2 regions of the Shimazuella sp. NTD247 genome follow, and region 2 is predicted to be linked to the other one. Evidence: a T-box and tRNA genes for the amino acid it is inferred to sense, from the RefSeq annotation. Region 2 holds a T-box; the other holds one or more tRNA genes.
What was found. A T-box is a leader RNA that pairs with one kind of tRNA and senses whether it is charged. The one in region 2 lies ahead of proS (proline--tRNA ligase), so its partner is inferred to be a tRNA-Pro.
Positions count from the first base shown of each region.

Region 1: it encodes a tRNA-Pro, which carries the amino acid that the T-box ahead of proS (proline--tRNA ligase) is inferred to sense. The anticodon was not compared.

Region 1 is NZ_JCAJZU010000004.1:393,128-403,460, forward strand. Features, by position in the region: gene sigB (RNA polymerase sigma factor SigB) at 1-577, shown strand, start outside; gene AC5WOC_RS12845 (Tex family protein) at 730-2,859, shown strand; gene cmpA (cortex morphogenetic protein CmpA) at 2,908-3,039, opposite strand; gene AC5WOC_RS12855 (hypothetical protein) at 3,181-3,501, shown strand; gene AC5WOC_RS12860 (Bax inhibitor-1/YccA family protein) at 3,564-4,262, shown strand; tRNA gene AC5WOC_RS12865 (tRNA-Asn) at 4,439-4,513, shown strand; tRNA gene AC5WOC_RS12870 (tRNA-Ser) at 4,519-4,609, shown strand; tRNA gene AC5WOC_RS12875 (tRNA-Glu) at 4,626-4,702, shown strand; tRNA gene AC5WOC_RS12880 (tRNA-Val) at 4,708-4,783, shown strand; tRNA gene AC5WOC_RS12885 (tRNA-Asp) at 4,815-4,891, shown strand; tRNA gene AC5WOC_RS12890 (tRNA-His) at 4,906-4,981, shown strand; tRNA gene AC5WOC_RS12895 (tRNA-Gln) at 4,996-5,070, shown strand; tRNA gene AC5WOC_RS12900 (tRNA-Lys) at 5,104-5,179, shown strand; tRNA gene AC5WOC_RS12905 (tRNA-Leu) at 5,186-5,270, shown strand; tRNA gene AC5WOC_RS12910 (tRNA-Leu) at 5,293-5,378, shown strand; tRNA gene AC5WOC_RS12915 (tRNA-Pro) at 5,439-5,515, shown strand; gene AC5WOC_RS12920 (putative protein N(5)-glutamine methyltransferase) at 5,618-6,415, shown strand; gene AC5WOC_RS12925 (MarR family winged helix-turn-helix transcriptional regulator) at 6,667-7,284, shown strand; tRNA gene AC5WOC_RS12930 (tRNA-Gly) at 7,399-7,472, shown strand; gene tsaE (tRNA (adenosine(37)-N6)-threonylcarbamoyltransferase complex ATPase subunit type 1 TsaE) at 7,559-8,002, shown strand; gene tsaB (tRNA (adenosine(37)-N6)-threonylcarbamoyltransferase complex dimerization subunit type 1 TsaB) at 7,999-8,694, shown strand; gene rimI (ribosomal protein S18-alanine N-acetyltransferase) at 8,697-9,158, shown strand; gene tsaD (tRNA (adenosine(37)-N6)-threonylcarbamoyltransferase complex transferase subunit TsaD) at 9,151-10,146, shown strand; gene AC5WOC_RS12955 (hypothetical protein) at 10,174-10,333, shown strand, end outside.
Region 2 is NZ_JCAJZU010000001.1:745,550-755,882, forward strand. Features, by position in the region: gene AC5WOC_RS03705 (hypothetical protein) at 71-352, shown strand; partial or broken gene AC5WOC_RS03710 (cytochrome P450 family protein) at 633-1,848, shown strand; gene rnz (ribonuclease Z) at 2,090-3,001, shown strand; gene AC5WOC_RS03720 (BclA C-terminal domain-containing protein) at 3,191-5,728, shown strand; gene AC5WOC_RS03725 (DUF192 domain-containing protein) at 5,877-6,248, opposite strand; gene AC5WOC_RS03730 (MBL fold metallo-hydrolase) at 6,464-7,207, opposite strand; partial or broken gene AC5WOC_RS03735 (phosphoribulokinase) at 7,500-7,652, opposite strand; partial or broken gene AC5WOC_RS03740 (recombinase family protein) at 7,777-8,329, opposite strand; T-box leader at 8,518-8,717, shown strand; gene proS (proline--tRNA ligase) at 8,755-10,185, shown strand.

The sequences.
Region 1 (10,333 bases), on a different contig from region 2:
TATCAGGCGATATGATCCAGAAATCGGTAGAAGTTTTGAGAGCTTTGCAGTACCTACGATCGTAGGGGAAGTAAAAAGACATATTCGAGACAAAACGTGGAGCGTCCATGTGCCTCGCAGAATAAAAGAATTAGGCCCCCGCATAAAAAAAGCGGTTGAGCAGCTCACGGTCAATTTACAGCGCTCACCACTCGTCACTGAAATCGCAGAATACTTGGAAGTGACTCCAGAAGAAGTTTTGGAAACGATGGAGATGGGCAGGAGTTATCAAGCGATTTCCATGGATTCTCCCATAGAATCTTCGTCCGAAGGTAATCCTTTAACATTATTCGATTTAGTTGGAACAGAAGACGAAGCATTTGAAAAAATCGATAAAAAACTGCTGCTCGACAAAATTTTTCAGGTGCTGAGTAGCCGGGAAAGAGAAATTTTAGAGCTGATTTTCTTTGAAAATTTAAGTCAGAAGCAAGTTGGTGATCGATTAGGTATTTCACAAATGCATGTATCGAGACTCCAACGGCGTGCTCTAAAGAAGCTTCGTCAAACTATTCGAATGGATTTATCAGAAATCATTTGATATTGCAGTACATATATGTTGGTGCCAATTGTATGTCATTTGAAAAAAACAGCTTGCCCATCTTATGTGGGTAAGTTTTTTTTTTCGTCGTTTTACAGAAAGTATCCATGTATGACAAAATAGAAAGCGAACACAAGTTAGGTGGTGCCAATATGGATGTGATGGATCTCGTTGAACAAGTTGCTCGGGAGTTATCTTTTCGAGTAGAGCAAGTGAAAGTGACCATGGAATTAATTGAAGCAGGCAATACAATTCCCTTTATTGCTCGTTATCGAAAAGAAATGACGGGGGAATTGGATGAGGAACAGCTTCGGCAAATTGAAGAGCGGTATCGTTATATTTCAGGTTTATATGCTAGAAGAGATGAGATCGTTCGCCTTATCGATGAACAAGGAAAATTAACAGATGAACTTCATGATAAATTGAAGAAGGCAACAAAATTACAAGAATTGGAGGATTTATATTTACCTTATCGACCAAAACGCAAAACAAGGGCAAGTATGGCAAGGGAGAAAGGTTTGGAACCATTAGCAAAATTGATTCTGGAATCCACAGAATCCATTTCTGATGAATCCATTTCCCCTTTTGTGAACGAGGAGAAAAAAGTAAACTCTGTTGAAGAAGCAGTCAAAGGTGCACTCGATATTTTAGCAGAAGAATTATCGGAAGATGCAGATACACGAAAATGGGTTCGCACCTATACTTGGAACCAAGGTGTACTTGAGGCAAAAGCAGTAGACGAAGATGAAAAAACGGTTTACGAGATGTATTATGACTATCAAGAGCCGATCCGTACGATGCCGTCTCATCGGGTATTGGCAGTTCGAAGAGCGGAAAGAGAAGGAATACTTAAATTAAAAATATCTGTTCCAGAAGAAGGTGTTTTTTCTCTTTTACACAAGTGGTTTCCGCATGAAAATACATATACTGCGTCTATCATACAGGACAGCTATAAACGTTTGATTTCGCCTTCCATAGATCGAGAAATACATGCGAAGATGCTTATAGATGCAGAGGAAAAAGCAATAGACATTTTTAAAGAAAACTTAAGACATCTTTTGCTTCAATCTCCTATCACAGGAAAGGTAGTTCTTGGAGTAGATCCAGCATACCGTACAGGATGTAAATTAGCTGTAGTGGATGAAACTGGTAAATTGCTTGATGTAGATGTTATTTATCCAACGAAACCGAATGAACGGATTGAAGAAGCAAAAGAAAAAGTGCAATTGTTGTTGGAAAAATATCCAATTGAACTGATTGCGATCGGTAATGGAACTGCATCACGCGAAACCGAAGATTTTATTGCTGAAATTATACAAGAAGTGAATAAAGAACTTTTTTATGTCATTGTCAATGAAGCTGGAGCGAGTGTATATTCTGCTTCCCCATTAGCAAAGGAAGAATTTCCGGAATTAGACGCTGCGAGGAGAAGTGCTGTTTCCATTGCCCGTCGTTTGCAAGATCCGCTTGCAGAATTAGTAAAAATTGATCCGAAATCAGTTGGAGTAGGCCAATACCAGCATGATGTAAACCAGAAAAAATTGTCAGAGTCATTAACACAAGTGGTGGAATCATCCGTTAACTATGTGGGTGTAGATGTTAATACGGCATCTCCATCATTGTTGCAATATATTTCTGGTGTCAGCAAAGCCGTTGCCAAAAATATTGTGACAGAAAGAGAGAAAATCGGTAAATTTACAAACAGAAAACAATTGAAAAAGGTCCCAAAATTAGGGGCAAAAACGTTTGAACAGTGCATTGGATTTTTACGAATTCGCGATGGAGAAGATCCATTGGATAAAACACCTATTCATCCCGAGTCATATGAAATTGCCAGCAAACTCTTGGAAAAACTAGACATTTTACCAAATGATTTAGGATTCGATACAACAAAGGAAAAACTGAAAAACGTCGATGTGGAGAAGATGGCGTCAGAGTTAAATAGCGGGGTACCAACAATGAAAGATATTATTGATTCCCTTTTACGACCAGGTAGAGACCCGCGTGAATCACTTCCAAGCCCGATTCTTCGCTCGGACGTTTTAAAAGCAGATGATTTGGAGACGGGTATGCATCTAAAAGGAACGATTCGTAATGTTGTTGCTTTTGGTGCATTTGTTGATATCGGTTTAAAAAATGATGCATTGGTGCACATATCCAAACTCAGTAATCAGTATGTGCGCAATCCAATGGATGTGGTGACAGTCGGGGATATTGTAGATGTATGGGTTTTGTCAGTGGATAAGGATAGAGACCGTGTAAGTCTAAGTATGGTGAATTAAACAAGAGATAGGACTTCTCTAAGAAAAGGCAGGAAGTCCTATCTTTTTTTATAAATTTTTACTCGTTTTTTCATACTCTTTTTTAATAAAAGTAAACCAGCAACGATTTAAAAATCGAATTTGATTTCGATCTTTTGCCTGAAACGCCTGCATCAATTGTTTACTGAGCCAATTGGGCATGCGGTAATGCTCCTTCCGTTTTTTCAGTGGTTATTTTATATGTATTACATGAATAGGTTGTCTTGTGCCTAATCGAAAGAGAAATAAAAAAAATGAATGAAAAAGTTCATTTGCGGGTAAAAGGTAGGTGAGGTGATTGAAATGGAAAGTAAACAAACTTATTATGTGACTGTAGATGGAAGCATAAACACAGAGGAAAATTTAGATAATGCACCTTATGATTTTGAAGTTCAAGCAACAAAAGAAGAAATAAATAATTTACAAAGTTTATTCCAACAATCATATAATGAGGATTGGGAAACATTTACGGAAGCACATCTTCCATACCAGACGGAAGATAGACAAAAACAAAGTACAGATGTGGATAAAAAAATTCGCGATATCTACACAGCTATTTATCATTTGGGCACAGAAGATACAAAGCAGTCCATAAAAAGCCTTGGAATTGTTGATCTTTCGTGAACTTGTGAGTATACTTAGTAGTGAGTATATTTTTTCCTAACATTTTATTGGAGGAATGAGTAGTGGGACCACAATACTATCAATCTTCTTCTGCAGTTAGAACAGATCAACGCTTATTTCAACGCGTTTTTGCTTGGATGTTTGCTGGCTTGCTACTTACGGGAATTATTGCATATTACTTAAGTAGTACAATCAATATGGTTGCTTTCCTTGATTTTTATCCAAAAATGATATGGGTTGCAATCATTGCCGAATTCGTAATTGTTTTTGCACTTTCTGCGTTTATTAGCAGGATGTCCCCGTTTGTTGCCACCTTCATGTTCTTTTTGTATGCTGCTATCAATGGGATAACATTCAGTGTAATCCTTGCACGTGTTGACATCAGTACAGTAGGTTCTGCATTTATTATTACTGCAGGTATGTTTGGTATATCAGCAGCAATTGGTTATATAACGAAAGCAGATCTTTCCAAAATGGGTTCGATTTTGTTGATGTTTGTGCTAGGTATTGTATTAGCTAGTCTTGTAAACATTTTTCTTTTACACAGCGATACATTTGACTTGATTCTTTCTTATATCATTGTTGCAGTTTTCTGTGGAATTACTGCTTATGATGTGCAGAACATTAAGCGATTGAGTGCGAGTATCCAAGGGATGGATCAAAATACAGCTACAAAGGTAGCTATTTTTGGAGCATTGATGTTGTATATTGACTTTATTGCTATTCTGCAAAGCTTAATCAACATTTTTTCAAGAGACTAAGCTTGATTTAAAAACCTTCTCACTTAAAGTGGAGAAGGTTTTTTTCATAAATGAAAAAATTATACTTGACGTGAATATGTGAATCATGCTAGATTATAGAAGTCGCTCGATACGCAATAAAAAAACCTTGCAATCAGTAGTACTTTTTGATACAATGACTCTTGTCTTCAAAATGTTCCCAAATAGCTCAACGGCAGAGCAACCGGCTGTTAACCGGTAGGTTGCAGGTTCGAATCCTGCTTTGGGAGCCAACTATGGAGAGATACTCAAGAGGCCGAAGAGGACGGTTTGCTAAACCGTTAGATGGCGTAAGCCATGCGAGGGTTCGAATCCCTCTCTCTCCGCCAGACTTTACATAATCTCGGCCCGTTGGTGAAGCGGTTCAACACACCAGCCTTTCACGCTGGCATGCAGGGGTTCGAATCCCCTACGGGTCACCATTTTTGGGCGCTTAGCTCAGCTGGGAGAGCACATGCCTTACAAGCATGGGGTCGGCGGTTCGATCCCGTCAGCGCCCACCATTTACCTTATAGTTTTAAAAACCCTTTTTTTGGGGCTGTGGTGTAGAGGCCTAACATGCCTGCCTGTCACGCAGGAGACCGCGGGTTCGAATCCCGTCAGCCCCGCCAGTTTTTTTATTGTGGCGGTCGTGGTGAAGCGGTTAACACACCGGATTGTGGCTCCGGCACTCGAGGGTTCGAATCCCTTCGTCCGCCCCACTTTTTCTTGTTATTGGGGAGTAGCCAAGTGGTAAGGCATCGGTTTTTGGTATCGTGTACCGAAGGTTCGAATCCTTCCTCCCCAGCCACTTTTTTTATAAAAAGTTTTCTCAAATTAATGAGAGCCATTAGCTCAGTTGGTAGAGCATCTGACTTTTAATCAGAGGGTCGAAGGTTCGAGTCCTTCATGGCTCACCATTTTATGCGGGTGTGGCGGAATTGGCAGACGCACTAGATTTAGGTTCTAGCGCCGCGAGGCGTGGGGGTTCAAGTCCCTCCACCCGCACCATTTTTAAAATTACCATATACTTGCGGTCGTGGTGGAATTGGCAGACACGCTATCTTGAGGGGGTAGTGGCCCTAGGCCGTATGGGTTCGAGTCCCATCGACCGCACCAATTTCATCATCTAAAAGAAGAGTTATAAATATAACTTTTCTTTTTTTATACAAATGATTTCGGGGCGTAGCTCAGCTTGGTAGAGTGCCTCGTTCGGGACGAGGATGTCGCAGGTTCAAATCCTGTCGCCCCGACCATAAAACATTTTTTGTGGTCGGACTGAAGCTCAGCTTAGCTGGCTTTTTTCATTTTGTGAAAGAAATTTTTGTATCAACAAAAAAGAGCAAAAAGGAAAAAATATGAATCTTTTTATCAATAAAAAACATAGCGATACGATTTATACAGAGATTGTAACGCAACTACGTGGCGTTGGTTGCGTTTTTGCTGAAGATGAAGCTAAATTACTTATGTCTGCAGCGCAATCTCCAGAGCACCTTTCTGTCATGATAGACCAACGGAAAACGGGAATTCCTCTTGAGTATATTATTGGCTGGACGGAGTTCTGTGGTCTACAAATATTAGTTGATTCAGGAGTTTTTGTTCCCCGCCCCCGCACTGAATTTCTTGTTAAACAAACAGCTGCGTTTGTTCGTCCAGGAGATATTGTAGTAGATATGTGTTGTGGTTCGGGTGCGATAGGTGCTGTGCTGGGCACATACGAGCAATTAGAGTTATATGCTAGTGATGTCGACTCTGCCGCAGTGCAATGTGCTAGGCGCAATCTAGTTTCTGTTGGTGGTAAGGTGTTCCAAGGTGACTTATTTGAGTCTTTGCCTGATACTATTTTGGGACGGATTGATATCTTAGTCGCAAATGTACCTTATGTTCCTAAAGATGAGATCAGCATGTTACCTTCCGAGGCTCGTATATATGAGAAAGAGGTGGCGCTCAACGGTGGAGAGGATGGACTGGATATTTTGCGGCGAATTTCTAAAGATGCTTATCATTGGTTAGCTACTGATGGGCATTTACTGATCGAGGTCAGTGAACAACAAGTTGAAACAGCCGTCGAAATTTATACAAGTAATAAATTCATTCCACAGGTAGTCCGTTCGAATGACTTTGAAGCAACTGTCGTGATTGGAAAGAAGCTTTAAAAATTCAAAAGTAATAAGTAACTAAAATTTAAAAGTTCATCAAAGGAAAAGACTGGCTTAATCCTTTTATCAGGATAAAAGCTAGTTTTTTTATTGTAAAAATAATTTTGTTTCAATCAATACTGATAAGAATGAAAAGTTTCTTTGCAGGTACCAGCAAAAAAAGCGTGACATTTATAACAGGTACCATTATAATACAAATCAGAAGGTACCTGTTAGAATGAATTGTATTATATAGGAGGAAAAACATCATGAGTGAACAAAATTTTGAGTTGTATGAAAAGCTAACCAAGCTTCAGTGGTTATTACACAAACAGCACCTGCGTAGTCATGCCTTGAAAGGTCCCATGGCGGATCCTACTCGTGGACAGGGGAGAATACTTGCCTTGCTTCGCCTTCAGGATGGTATCAGTACAAAAGATTTATCCTATTTGTTAGGGATTCGCGTGTCATCACTCAATGAATTGCTTGCGAAACTTGAAAAGAGTAAATACATTACTCGGGAGCCGTCCGAAGCAGATAAACGAGTGATACTGATAAAATTAACAGAAAAGGGCAGAGATGAAAATCAACAGGAAACAGAACATGAAGATATTTTTAGTTGTCTTTCTCTAGATGAACAAAAAAACTTTGGGGAGTACCTAGATCGTGTAATGGAAAAATTGAAAGAGAAGTTTGGCGAGGAAATGGAAGAAGAGTTTGACAAGCTGCGCGAAGCCCGTGAACGTATGGGTGAAGAGCGATTCAAGCATTTGGCTGCTTTATGGAAGGACAAAAGAGGGCATATGTTTGGCAGAGGAGCATCTCCACATTTTCGTGCCGGTTTCCCAGGCGGTGGGCATGATCATAAAAAAAGACGAGGTCATTAATTTTTGTTAAAAGGAGATGTATTCGCTTCTCCTTTTTTTAAAGCGAATCGAACATCCTAGATGTTGCATCAGATCTAAATTTATGCTATAGTTTTTTAGTAATTAATTTAATATGCGGGTGTAGTTCAATGGTAGAACATCGGCCTTCCAAGCCGAATGTGAGGGTTCGATTCCCTTCACCCGCTCCAATGAAGAAGCTATTTGTTAAAAAGTAGCTTCTTTTTCTTTTTCTTGATAAGATATATTTATTTATGTGGATGGACGGTGTTGTACCTTGGATAATTATGTTTTTCATTCAAAAAATGAAGACGAGACAAGAGCGATTGCCTTTCGTATTGGATCAGTGCTATCCAAAGGTGCAGTTATTGCTTTAAATGGAGAATTAGGTGCTGGAAAAACGACTTTTTCTCAAGGTTTAGCACAAGGGCTTGGTGTAAAAGAATATGTAGACAGCCCAACATTTTCTATTTTAAAAATTTATGAAGGCAGATTGCCTCTTTATCATATGGATGTGTACCGGTTAGATGAGAATAATATTGAAGATCTCGGGCTCGATGAGTTTCTTTATGGAGACGGAGTTTCTCTCGTAGAGTGGCCATCACGAATAACATCCTTGCTCCCAGATCATACCGTAAATATTTCGATAGAAGTCCTTTCTACAGGAGAGAGAGAAATTTTTATGGATTCAAAAACGTTGTTTGAGAAGGTGTCCGAATGAATATTTTGGCTATTGATACTTCTACACTCGTATTAAGTGTAGCGGTATTAAATGAACAAAAAGTACTTGGCGAAATTACAACCAATTTAAAAAAAAATCACTCAGTAAGATTAATGCCTGCTATTGATCAATTATTTCATGACCTAGATATGGCATTAACGGATATTGATTTATTTGCTGTTACTGCCGGTCCTGGTTCTTATACCGGAGTGCGTATTGGTGCGACAACAATAAAAACATTTGCATGGGCTGTACATAAACCTTTTCTTTCTGTTTCTACCCTTGCTGTCATGGCAATGAATGGCGATTATTTCCCGGGTTATATTGTACCTTTGCTCGATGCACGCAGAGAACAAGTTTATGCTGCTGTTTATGAAGGGCAATCAGAAACACAAAAGGAAAGACTCAAAGAACAAATTATTCCGATTGATGAATTGTTGTCTCAATTAAAGCGAATGGATAAAAATATTTTATTTATTGGCGATGATGTTTCTTTCTTTCAATCAAAAATTCAACAGGAACTTGGAGAGCGGGCAATCTTTGCTTCATCGAATAATAATTTGCCTTATGCAAGCAACCTTGGCATATTAGCGATGCAGAAATGGTTAGCAACAAATAGGAGTGAAAAAAATGATTTTGCTCCGAATTACTTACAACTTACTCTAGCTGAAAAAAATTTATTGGGGCGTTAATTATGAATAGTACCAAGAGCCTTTTATTTCGTCCGATGAAAGTAACGGATATCCCAGTTATTATGGAAATAGAAAAACTTTCATTCACTGATCCTTGGAGTGAATTCTCGTTTGTAGATGAAATTACCACCAATGATCTGGCATATTATATTGTCACACAAGTGGATGGACAAGTAGTTGGCTATGCTGGTATGTGGGTTGTTCTGGAAGAATCACAAGTGACCAACATCGCTCTTCATCCCAAGTTTCGTGGACAAGGAATTGCTACGAAAACGATGACTTATTTGATTGAACTTGCGAAACAATTAGGTACTTCAAAAATGACTTTAGAGGTTAGAAAATCGAACCAAATTGCCCAGCGGATATATCGAAACCTTGGATTTACTGTGATAGGAACGAGAAAAAACTATTATCCAGACAATGGAGAAGACGCTATTTTGATGGGATTGGTATTACATGAGTAAACAAGTGATTTTAGGCATTGAAACAAGTTGCGATGAAACGAGTGTCTCGGTAGTAGTGGATGGAGATAAAGTACTTTCCAATGTGATTAGTTCTCAAATGGAGATCCATCAAGCATTTGGAGGTGTTGTTCCAGAAGTCGCTTCTCGTCGGCACGTGGAAAGAATAACATTAATTATCGAACAAGCATTACAAGAAGCAAATATAAGCAAAAGTCAATTGACAGCAATTGCAGTTACCCAAGGTCCAGGACTTGTAGGTGCATTGTTGATTGGTGTTACAGCAGCCAAAGCATTGGCATATTCCTTACGGATTCCGCTAATTCCTGTGCATCATATTGCTGGACATATTTATGCCAATCATCTTGTAAAGCCATTACAATTTCCTCTGATCGCACTGGTTGTGTCTGGAGGGCACACCGAATTAATCTATATGCCAGATCATATGAAATTTGAGCGGATCGGCCGGACAAGAGATGATGCAGTTGGGGAAGCATTTGATAAAGTGGCACGTCTGATGAACTTACCTTATCCAGGAGGCCCGCATATCGACCGATTAGCCGCACTAGGAACTGCGACGTATTCATTGCCGAGAGCATGGTTAGAAAAAGATTCATTGGATTTCAGCTTTAGTGGATTGAAATCAGCAGTTATGCAGTTTATCAAACAAAACGAACGGTACTCCGAAAAGGATTTAGCTGCGAGTTTTCAAAGTGCTGTGCTGGATGTGATTGTTGAAAAAACATTTCGTGCTGTCAAACAAAGAGACGTGAAGCAATTAGTGATCGCTGGTGGTGTTGCAGCAAATAGCGGACTTCGAACGAGACTTCACAACCGAGTGAAACAGGAAAATGTTTCATTGTGTATTCCTCCTTTGGAATTGTGTACAGATAATGCAGCGATGATTGCATCAGCAGCTTATTTTTTATTACAAGAAAAGAATTATGCAGATTTGGAATTGAATGCTGTTGCAAACTTACCATTAGTATAAGCATCTTTTGAGGAAACGGGGAATAGCATGGCACGAGCCGAATGGAAAAAATTTCTCATATTAGTTTTGTATGTGAGTTTCTTTGGTTTAGGGCAGCTTATTATTTGGAAACTACTAGCTACAGTCAAAATAGTATTTACAATTAATGGATATGCACTTGATTTGACAGCAGTTCTTCACTTAGTTG
Region 2 (10,333 bases):
CACTAGAAAACATATACGATTCTCTGATAATATAATTTTGAAGCGATTCATTCGACTAAGGAGTTCCTTCGTGGACATCAACAAGAAGACAAACCCGGTTACGGTCACTATTACATCTGTTGACTGGAATACTTGGAAGAACGACAAGACCAAGTGGAACAAGGATGATGAAATGACCGATACTAAGGTGCAGGCACCCGATGGGTCTTGGCTCTGGTGTAACTTTAACAAGGACGGCAGCCTCGTCATCACGTGTCGGCGCGGTGGTAATGTAAATCGCCACTATGACATCGTTCCTAAGGGTGATGAGAAGGTTGTTGCCAATGTAAAGTTTGTTAATCAGCGAAGTTGATCTCTAGACAATAGTTAATAACAATTAATTCTATGAATCACTAAGTTTTTCTTGATGAAAAACTTCTATCGCCTGAGTCTACCTTAGACTCAGGCGATCTGTTTCTATTGGTTTTACCAATGTGGATTCAGCAGAGCTGAATAGAAGTTAAACTCCTGTTTTTATTATTCATTGCAAAAATCAAATTTTGACCCAATGGTCAAAATTTGAGATAAGATAAACTTACAACCCTTTGACCATGTGGTCGATCATGTGCATTAGAAAAAAAGGAGAAACCAAAATGAAACAAATCACGAGTAATGATTTTATTTCACCTGAAAAAATGAAAGATTTTTTTCTTTCTACCATCAAATGCAAGATCACTCCGAACCAATTATCCAAATAGAAGATTTTTTTGGTTTGGGTCCATCTTGGCTTGTATATCAACATGAGGATATTACTTCTATCTTAAAAGATAATCGATTTGTAAAAGATATGCGCAAATTTGCTCCTGTACAGAAAACGGAAAATTCGAGTAGTTCAGCATCAAAGATAGTGGAATGACTAAAAAATATGCCAAATATGCTTAACGTTGATCCTCCTGATCATACTCGTTTACGTCGACTAGTCTCCAAAGCTTTCACCCCTAAAATGATTGAAGAATTGCGACCACGTATCCAACAGATTGCTGACGAACTACTGGATAAAGTGAAGAACAAAGGCCAGATGGATCTTATTGCTGACTTTGCTTTCCCATTGCCTATTCTTGTAATTTCCGAGATGCATGGGGTTCCTACAAAAGATCGTTATAAGTTTCGAGAGTGGACCTATACCCTGTCTCAAGCAGCTTCAAAACCAGATCAGACAGGTCGTTTCCGATACTCTTGAACAATACATCCAGTACATTAAACAATTAATAGCCCACAAACGGGAAAATCCTAGTGATGATGTAACAAGCTGTTTAGTCCAAGCTTATGATGCTGGAGATAAACGAAGCGAACAGGAACTGATTTCCACCATTTGGGTACTTATTACTGCAGGCCACGAGACAACAGTAAATCTAATTGCAAACGGAACACTATCTTTGTTACAAAATCCAAATCAACGGAAGTTACTTTAGAAAAAACCTTTGTTGTTGCCATCAGCAATCGAAGAGCTGTTGCGTTTTTGAAGTCCAGTGATGTTGATGAGTAGAATTGCTGGAGAAGATCTCGAATTTTTAGAAAAAAAGATTCGAAAAGGAGAAAATATTGTGATGTCCATTGCTGCAGCCAACCTAGACTCTAGAAAATTTCTAATCCTGAGCAATTAGATATCACACGAACAGAAAAGGATTCCCTTGCCTTTGGTAATGGAATTCACCACTGCTTAGGAGCCCTACTTGCCTTTTTGGAAGGGCAAATTGCATTTGGCACACTTTGTTAAACCGCTTACCTTATTTACAACTGGCTATCGAATTCGAAAAATTGACGTACAACTATAGTACTTTGCGTTCACTTGTTAGTTTGCCAGTATGATTTTAAAAAAATAAAATATATCTTTCGGATGCAAATGGATTCATTCCTCTTGCCATCACAATTCTAGCATCCACCTTATTACATCTTGAAATAGAGTTGTATTTAATGATGTAATCATAAACGGTCTGTTTTTTTAAGATAGATAAATGATTACAATTGAGGGCTTTGTCAATGGAAAAAGAAACAAATTGTTGTTACAATACAGGATAATATCATGAATAAGGAAAGAGACTGTTTAGCTATGAAACTATATTTTTTAGGAACAAGTGCTGGTGTCCCTTCCACCATTCGAAACGTATCATCTTTGGCACTAATCTTACCTGAGTATCATGGTGATATTTGGCTATTTGATTGTGGTGAAGGAACTCAACATCAAATTATGAAATCTCCCATTAAACTGAGTAAAATTAGCCGGATTTTCATCACGCATTTACATGGTGACCATATTTATGGATTACCTGGTTTACTTAGTACACGTTCTTTTCAAACAGATTCGCCCATCACCATATACGGGCCAAAAGGGATAGAAGAATTTGTACAAACTACCCTTGCCATCAGTGAAACACATGTCAGCCATCGTATTAATTATATAGGAATAGAAGACGGTATGACATTAAACGAAAACCATTTTACTATCCACATAAAAATACTCGAACATCGAATTGATTGTTTTGGATATCGTATCGAAGAAAGTGAAAAACCTGGAAAACTAAATACAAAAAAATTAATCGCGGAAGGGGTAAAACCTGGACCAATCTTTCAACGGTTTAAAAAAGGAGAAGTTGTAACATTAGCCGGTGGTAGAAAATTAGATGGAAAACATTTTATCGATCCTCCCACACCTGGGAAAATTATTACGATCTTAGGCGATACACTCCCTTGCGAAAATAGTATTCTATTAGCTAAAAATGCTGATCTATTAATTCACGAAGCTACACAACTTCATGAACTGCAAGATAAAGCATCTCAATACTTCCATTCTACAACTACCCAAGCTGCCACCATTGCTAAAGAAGCTGGAACAAAACAACTAATCATAAATCACTTAAGTCCTCGTTATCATGAAGTTATGGAAGAGACTTTGATAGAAGAAGTAAGAAGTATTTTTCCAAATGCTGAGATAGCAAACGAACACCAATTCTATGAAATTTAAAAAACAAGAGGGGCAATAGATTTTCGAAAGACGAGAAACAAGAAAAGTTATATCATTTTACATCATTTACTACTTGTACTATTCATTGTAACTAGACCTTACCTCAAAAAAGGCTTAGATAACAGCTTATATCCCTCCCATTAATTCCCTCACTTTCATATACTTTACTAGAGTAGAAAGAGAGGAGAGTTGATCTTTATAACAAACAACAAAAAAATAAATAAAAAATGGGCTGCAGCCTTTGAATCATGGATAAATGATGATAGTACAGCTCCATTTGAAAATTGTAATTCTCTACCGTGCCAACCCATTATCCCATTCCCTTGTTGTATAGGGCCAAAAGGGCCTACTGGCTCTACTGGACCAATCGGACCTAGAGGAGTAACTGGGGCTACTGGGGCTACTGGGGCTACTGGGGCTACTGGGCCTACCGGCTCTACCGGGGTCACGGGAACTACTGGGGCCACTGGCGTTACCGGAGCTTCTGGAGCTACCGGCTCTACTGGGACTTCTGGAACTACTGGAGCTACTGGGACTTCTGGAACTACTGGAGCTACCGGGACTACTGGAGCTACCGGAACTACTGGAGCCACGGGAACTACTGGCGTTACCGGAACTACTGGAGCCACGGGAACTACTGGAGCCACGGGAACTACTGGCGTTACCGGAACTACTGGAGCCACGGGAACTACTGGAGCCACGGGAACTACTGGAGCCACGGGAACTACGGGAGCTTCTGGGACTACCGGAGCCACGGGAACTACTGGAGCTTCTGGGACTACCGGAGCTTCTGGAACCACTGGGACTACCGGAACCACTGGGACTACCGGGGTTACGGGAACCACTGGGACTACCGGAACTACTGGAGCCACGGGAACTACTGGAGCCACGGGAACTACTGGAGCTTCTGGGACTACCGGAGCCACGGGAACTACTGGAGCTTCTGGAACTACGGGAGCCACGGGAACTACGGGAGCCACGGGAACTACGGGAGCCACGGGAACTACTGGAGCCACGGGAACTACGGGAGCCACGGGAACTACGGGAGCTTCTGGGACTACTGGAACTACGGGAACCACTGGGACTACCGGAACTACGGGAACCACTGGGACTACCGGAACTACGGGAACTACTGGCGTTACCGGAACTACGGGAGCCACTGGGACTACCGGAACTACGGGAACCACTGGGACTACCGGAACTACGGGAACTACTGGCGTTACCGGAACTACGGGAGCCACGGGAACTACTGGAGCCACGGGAACTACTGGAGCCACTGGGACTACCGGAACCACTGGGACTACCGGAACTACGGGAACCACTGGGACTACCGGAACCACTGGGACTACCGGAACTACGGGAACCACTGGGACTACCGGAACCACTGGGACTACTGGAACTACGGGAACTACTGGCGTTACCGGAACTACTGGAGCCACGGGAACTACTGGAGCCACGGGAACTACTGGAGCCACGGGAACTACTGGAGCTTCTGGGACTACCGGAGCTTCTGGAACTACTGGAGCTTCTGGGACTACCGGAGCTTCTGGAACTACGGGAGCCACGGGAACTACTGGAGCTTCTGGGACTACCGGAGCTTCTGGGACTACCGGAGCCACGGGAACTACTGGAGCCACGGGAACTACTGGAGCTTCTGGGACTACCGGAGCTTCTGGAACTACTGGAGCCACGGGAACTACTGGAGCTTCTGGGACTACCGGAGCTTCTGGAACTACTGGCGTTACCGGAACTACTGGAGCTTCTGGGACTACTGGGCCTACCGGAACTACGGGAACTACTGGAGCTACGGGAACTACTGGAGCTACGGGAACCACTGGGACTACCGGAACTACGGGAACCACTGGGACTACCGGAACTACTGGAGCCACGGGAACTACTGGAGCCACGGGAACTACTGGAGCTTCTGGAACTACTGGAGCCACGGGAACTACTGGAGCCACGGGAACTACTGGAGCCACGGGAACTACTGGAGCTTCTGGAACTACTGGAGCCACGGGAACTACTGGAGCTTCTGGAACTACTGGAGCCACGGGAACTACTGGAGCCACGGGAACTACTGGAGCCACGGGAACTACTGGAGCCACGGGAACTACTGGAGCCACGGGAACTACTGGAGCCACGGGAACTACTGGAGCCACGGGAACTACTGGAACCACGGGAACTACTGGAACCACTGGGACTACCGGAACCACTGGGACTACCGGAACTACGGGAACCACTGGGACTACCGGAACCACTGGGACTACTGGAACTACGGGAACTACTGGAGCCACCGGCTCTACTGGGGCTACTGGAACGGCTATAACAGCGAACTTCGGTTTTGCTGCGAATACCTCAGGAGCATCTATTGCGGTAATATTAGGAGGAACAGTCGTCCCTCTTCCTGATGCACAAAATTTATCACCAGATATTACAGTAAATGGATCAAATACAATATTTACTATAGCTCAAGGAGGAAGTTACTATATTTCTTATGGCGTTCATTTAACAGCTAGTTTATTACTAGGTTCAAGATTAATTGTTAATGGTTCACCTTTAACACAATCTGTAATTGCCCCAGCCGTTAGCGCTTCCAGTTTTAATACAGATACCATTGTTACATTATCAGCAGGAACAACCATTTCACTTCAATTGTTCGGTCTATTAGGAACAGCTGTTCTCGTTACGGGCGCAGGAGCTACTTTATCAATCATAAGAATAGCTTGACCACTCCGCATGGCTAAAGCAGTGGGATATCTTGGGTAATCCATGGAGTTTAATATCTTCTCTGTTTTCACATAAGAAAAAACTTCTCATATCTAGAGAAGTTTTTTCTTTACCCAAAAGAGGCGATATAACATAAAATAACATTTCATCATACTTTATTTCTATTATTATTGCTGATTGGTTTTTCCCAGTACCATTTTTCACCAACTTGAATCATGCAACTTTGAATAGTTCCCGAATCAAATTCTATTACATGTGATGCTTTTTCATAATAACCACCATAACGATTTGGCATCACATTTTCTTCGATTGCAATAATATCACCACTTTGATGTAGATAGACGATATCGATCGGAAACTTCATTTGAAATGTATGAACCATTCTTCCACCCATGAGAAACATTCCATTACCTGCTGAATTTCTCCCAAGAAGTCCTTTCAGTAGTTCTTGTTCTGTTATGGCCAACTCCATTTTACGAAAAAAATTTCGAAATCGATAAACATCTAACCATCTTTTCAATTCTTGCCCTCCTCTCTAAAGCTATTTACATAATAGCCGCAAATATCTGTTACAATTACTTTTATTGTATTTTTTTTGAAAATTTTTCTCTTGTACATTATTAGTAATTGTATTTATTATTTATTTACTAGAAAATTCAAATCGATTTTGATAACCGAGTTAACTGCACTCAAAGCAAAATCAACTAAACTCCGACATCGGAATTCAGTTGATACTTAAAGCTTGATTTGCAAGCCAATTTGTGCAATTTGACACTTACCATTAAAATGTGTAGTTACTTCATCAAAAATTTGCTTTTTATCGTAGAAGGGATACAGATGTGTGACAAGTAATTGTTTCACTTTGAGTCTATTAGCTATTTCTGCTGCTTGATAAGTGGATAAATGATGTTTTGCATCATGCGGCATATTCGTTTGTAAATATGTCGCTTCACAAATAAATAGATCAGGAGATTTATTCATCGCATTCCAATCCGTCTCGTAACCACAATCTGCTCCATATAAAATAGTATGTTCATTATCCTTTATTTCCAATGCATAACACGGAACACTATGTTTGGTAAGATAGGTGCGGAGTTTTGTGTGTTCATCTATTTGAATGGTACTTTCTTCATTTAATTCATGAACTTCTATGTGGTCGTGGTAAGACAATTTGCGATACCAATCTTTTGGAGTTAATGGTGAATAGACTGGCAACGATGATTTTCTCAGACCTTGTTTTCTGGCCACCATCAAGGCATATTGAAGCACAAAAAAATCAGCGATATGATCATGATGCAGATGTGAGAGTACTACCATATCCAGCTCGTAAGGAGGAAAATATCTAATAAGCTGTGCCAACACACCACTTCCACAATCAAGTAATATCCTTTTTCCTGACTTTGTTGTAATCAAATACCCTGGTGTTGCTCCCTCTGCTGCTGGAAAAGGGGAATAACATCCCAGTACCGTTAATTCCATTGGTTTGCTCCTTTTTTATTGAACATCAGAAATAGTAACATCACTAAGAATAGAGTCTAGTTAGGCGATGGTTGCGAGCCACTAGATGCGTACAGCAAAGAATTAGCGATCAAGGACTCATGAAATAATTATGTTTGTGAAACAAACTTGTTTTCTATAGTTCTTTCATGCATATTAGCATTTGTTATGATCAAAAGAGTTCATCTCATCCATTATTGGGTAAATTACACTTCATCGTTCAATTGCTGGTTTTACTCCTTGATTATTTGCATTTTATCGGAAGCTTCGATAAATCTAAACCAGCTCTAACCATCTGAACATCTCTTTCTAAAGAAGACAAATGATGCGCTGATGGATGGCAAGCCGTCATTTTATAACGATGAGTTTCATTCTGATATGTATAGTCGATGATTGCATGCTTTCGTAGGTTTGAGCTAACAATATATCTTTTCATCATATATTTTGAGCCAATTTATGATTTCTTGTAATTACTTATCCATCACTCTCTCCCTTTTACTGATATACTCCTCTTGTTTACTTATATGATATCGAAATATTCTTCCTTTTTATTATACATGAATTCGATTTATTGCCCTATATAGAGAATCTTGAGATATTCTTGTTACTGAAACAATCTCTTTAACAGAATATTCTTTGCTGTCATACTTCCGAAGTGCAACAGTGAGCTTTTCTTTGTCTAGCTTGGGTCTACCTAATGTTTTTCCACGCTTTTTACTTGCTTCGAGTCCTTCTTTTACTCTCTAAGCAATAAGATATCTTTCTAATTCAGTAATTACGCACATCATTTGGAACATCGCTTTACCTGTAGAGGTCCTTGTATCCATATTTCCCTTTAAAGAAATGAATTGAAATCCTACCTCTTCCAACTGTTGAATAATGCTGAGGATATCCAATGTTTTACGTCCTAAACGAGAAATACTCTCTACTACAACTGTATCACCATTCCTGAATATATCAAAAAGTTGATGAAGACCTTTTCAATTTTTGATAGTACCAGTAAACTTCTCTATTACTATTTTTTGCAATCATATTCAGAAAGAATACGAATTTGACGATCTATGTTTTGGTCAACAGTAGAAACATGCCATACCCAATAATCATATGGAACCTTCAGTAAACTTGTATATTTTTATTTTACGTTTACTGCTTCACTTGTCTTTGATTTTATTAGCATTATCTTTTCCCGAAAATAATTACCAAAAAGATTACCAATAACCTCTACAATAAAGTTGCCTCTAGTATTGATTTTGAATTGATTTACATATATACTATCTCAAAAATTAAATATCAAAACATCGTTGATTAGGATTAGTAATTTGAATAAACTTTCACAGAGAGGGAACACATGCTGAGAAGTTCCTAAAGACATTCAAGTGAACCTACCTTTAAGTTCTGTGTAACAAAACACAGACGGTTATATGCCGTTATTAAAATGAAGTGTAAAGCTGAGCTTTAAATTAGGGTGGTACCACCAGAGATGGTCCCTAACTTAAGGCTCAGCTTTTTTGATTAATAGGAGGAGAAAGATGTCAAAACATTTTGTTGAAAAAATCACTAACATGGAAGTTGATTTTGCCCAATGGTATACAGATGTTGTAACGAAAGCAAAACTTGTTGATTATTCAAGTGTACGAGGATGTATGATAATACGACCATATGGATACAAAATTTGGGAGATTATAAAAGATCAACTAGATAAACAAATTAAGGAAACTGGACATGAAAATGTTTATATGCCACTTTTAATACCTGAAAGTTTACTGCAAAAAGAAAAAGATCATATTGAAGGATTTGCTCCTGAAGTTGTATGGGTCACACATGGTGGTGAAGAAAAACTGCAAGAACGTTTATGTATTCGGCCTACTTCGGAGGTATTATTTGGTGAACATTTTAATAATATTATCCATTCTTATAGAGATTTACCAAAACTATACAATCAATGGGTAAATGTCGTAAGGTGGGAAAAAACAACTCGTCCTTTTCTAAGAACACTAGAATTTTTGTGGCAAGAAGGTCATACTTGTCATGAAACGGAAGAAGAGGCTATTAATGAAACGGAAAAAATGCTCAATGTATATTCAACATTATGTGAAGATCTATTAGCTATCCCTGTTATTAAAGGTAAAAAAACGAATAAAGAAAAATTTGCTGGAGCTAAATTCACATACACAGCAGAGAGTCTCATGCATGATGGTAAAGCACTACAAACAGCAACCTCCCACTTTTTAGGTGACGGATTTGCTAAGGTTTTTGGAATTAACTTTTTGAACAGGGATGGAGAGCTACAAAATGTTCAACAAACTTCTTGGGGATTTACAACACGAATAATAGGAGCAATGATTATGGTTCATGGTGATAATAGAGGATTAGTCTTACCTCCAAAAGTGGCTCCTACACAAGTGATGATTGTTCCAATTGCTCAACACAAGGAAGGTGTTTTAGATCATGCTTATTCCATCATGAGTAGACTTTCAAACTTGGTACGAATTGATATTGATGCAAGTGATAAACAACCAGGATGGAAATTTAATGAATATGAGATGCAGGGAATTCCAATACGTTTAGAGGTAGGACCAAAAGATATTGAAAAGAAGCAAGTAGTGTTAGTAAGACGTGATTCTGGAGAGAAAATAAGTGTTGCATTAAATGATTTAGAAAGTACTATTCAAAAGATTTTATCAGATATCCAAATTAGTATGTATTTAAAAGCTGCAAATCACCTTAAAAACAAAACATCAACTGTCTTTGATTTAGAAGAATTCAAACATACTTTAAATATTGAAAATTGTTTTATTAAAGCTATGTGGTGTGGTGATGTAGCTTGTGAGGATTTGATAAAAGAGGAAAGTGGTGCAACATCTCGTTGCATTCCATTTGAACAAGTTCAGCTTTCAGATAAATGTGTTTGCTGTAATAAAGAGGCAAAACACATGGTATATTGGGCAAAAGCATATTGAGCTCTTGTTCATTACAGAAAACCAGCTAGTATCTGTCGGGATATTAGCTGGTTTTCTCTTCAATCGAAATGATGAAAACTATGCTACTTTCAATTTAATCGGGGTAGAACCAATGGTACTATCCCTTAGAGTAAAATATGACATCAAT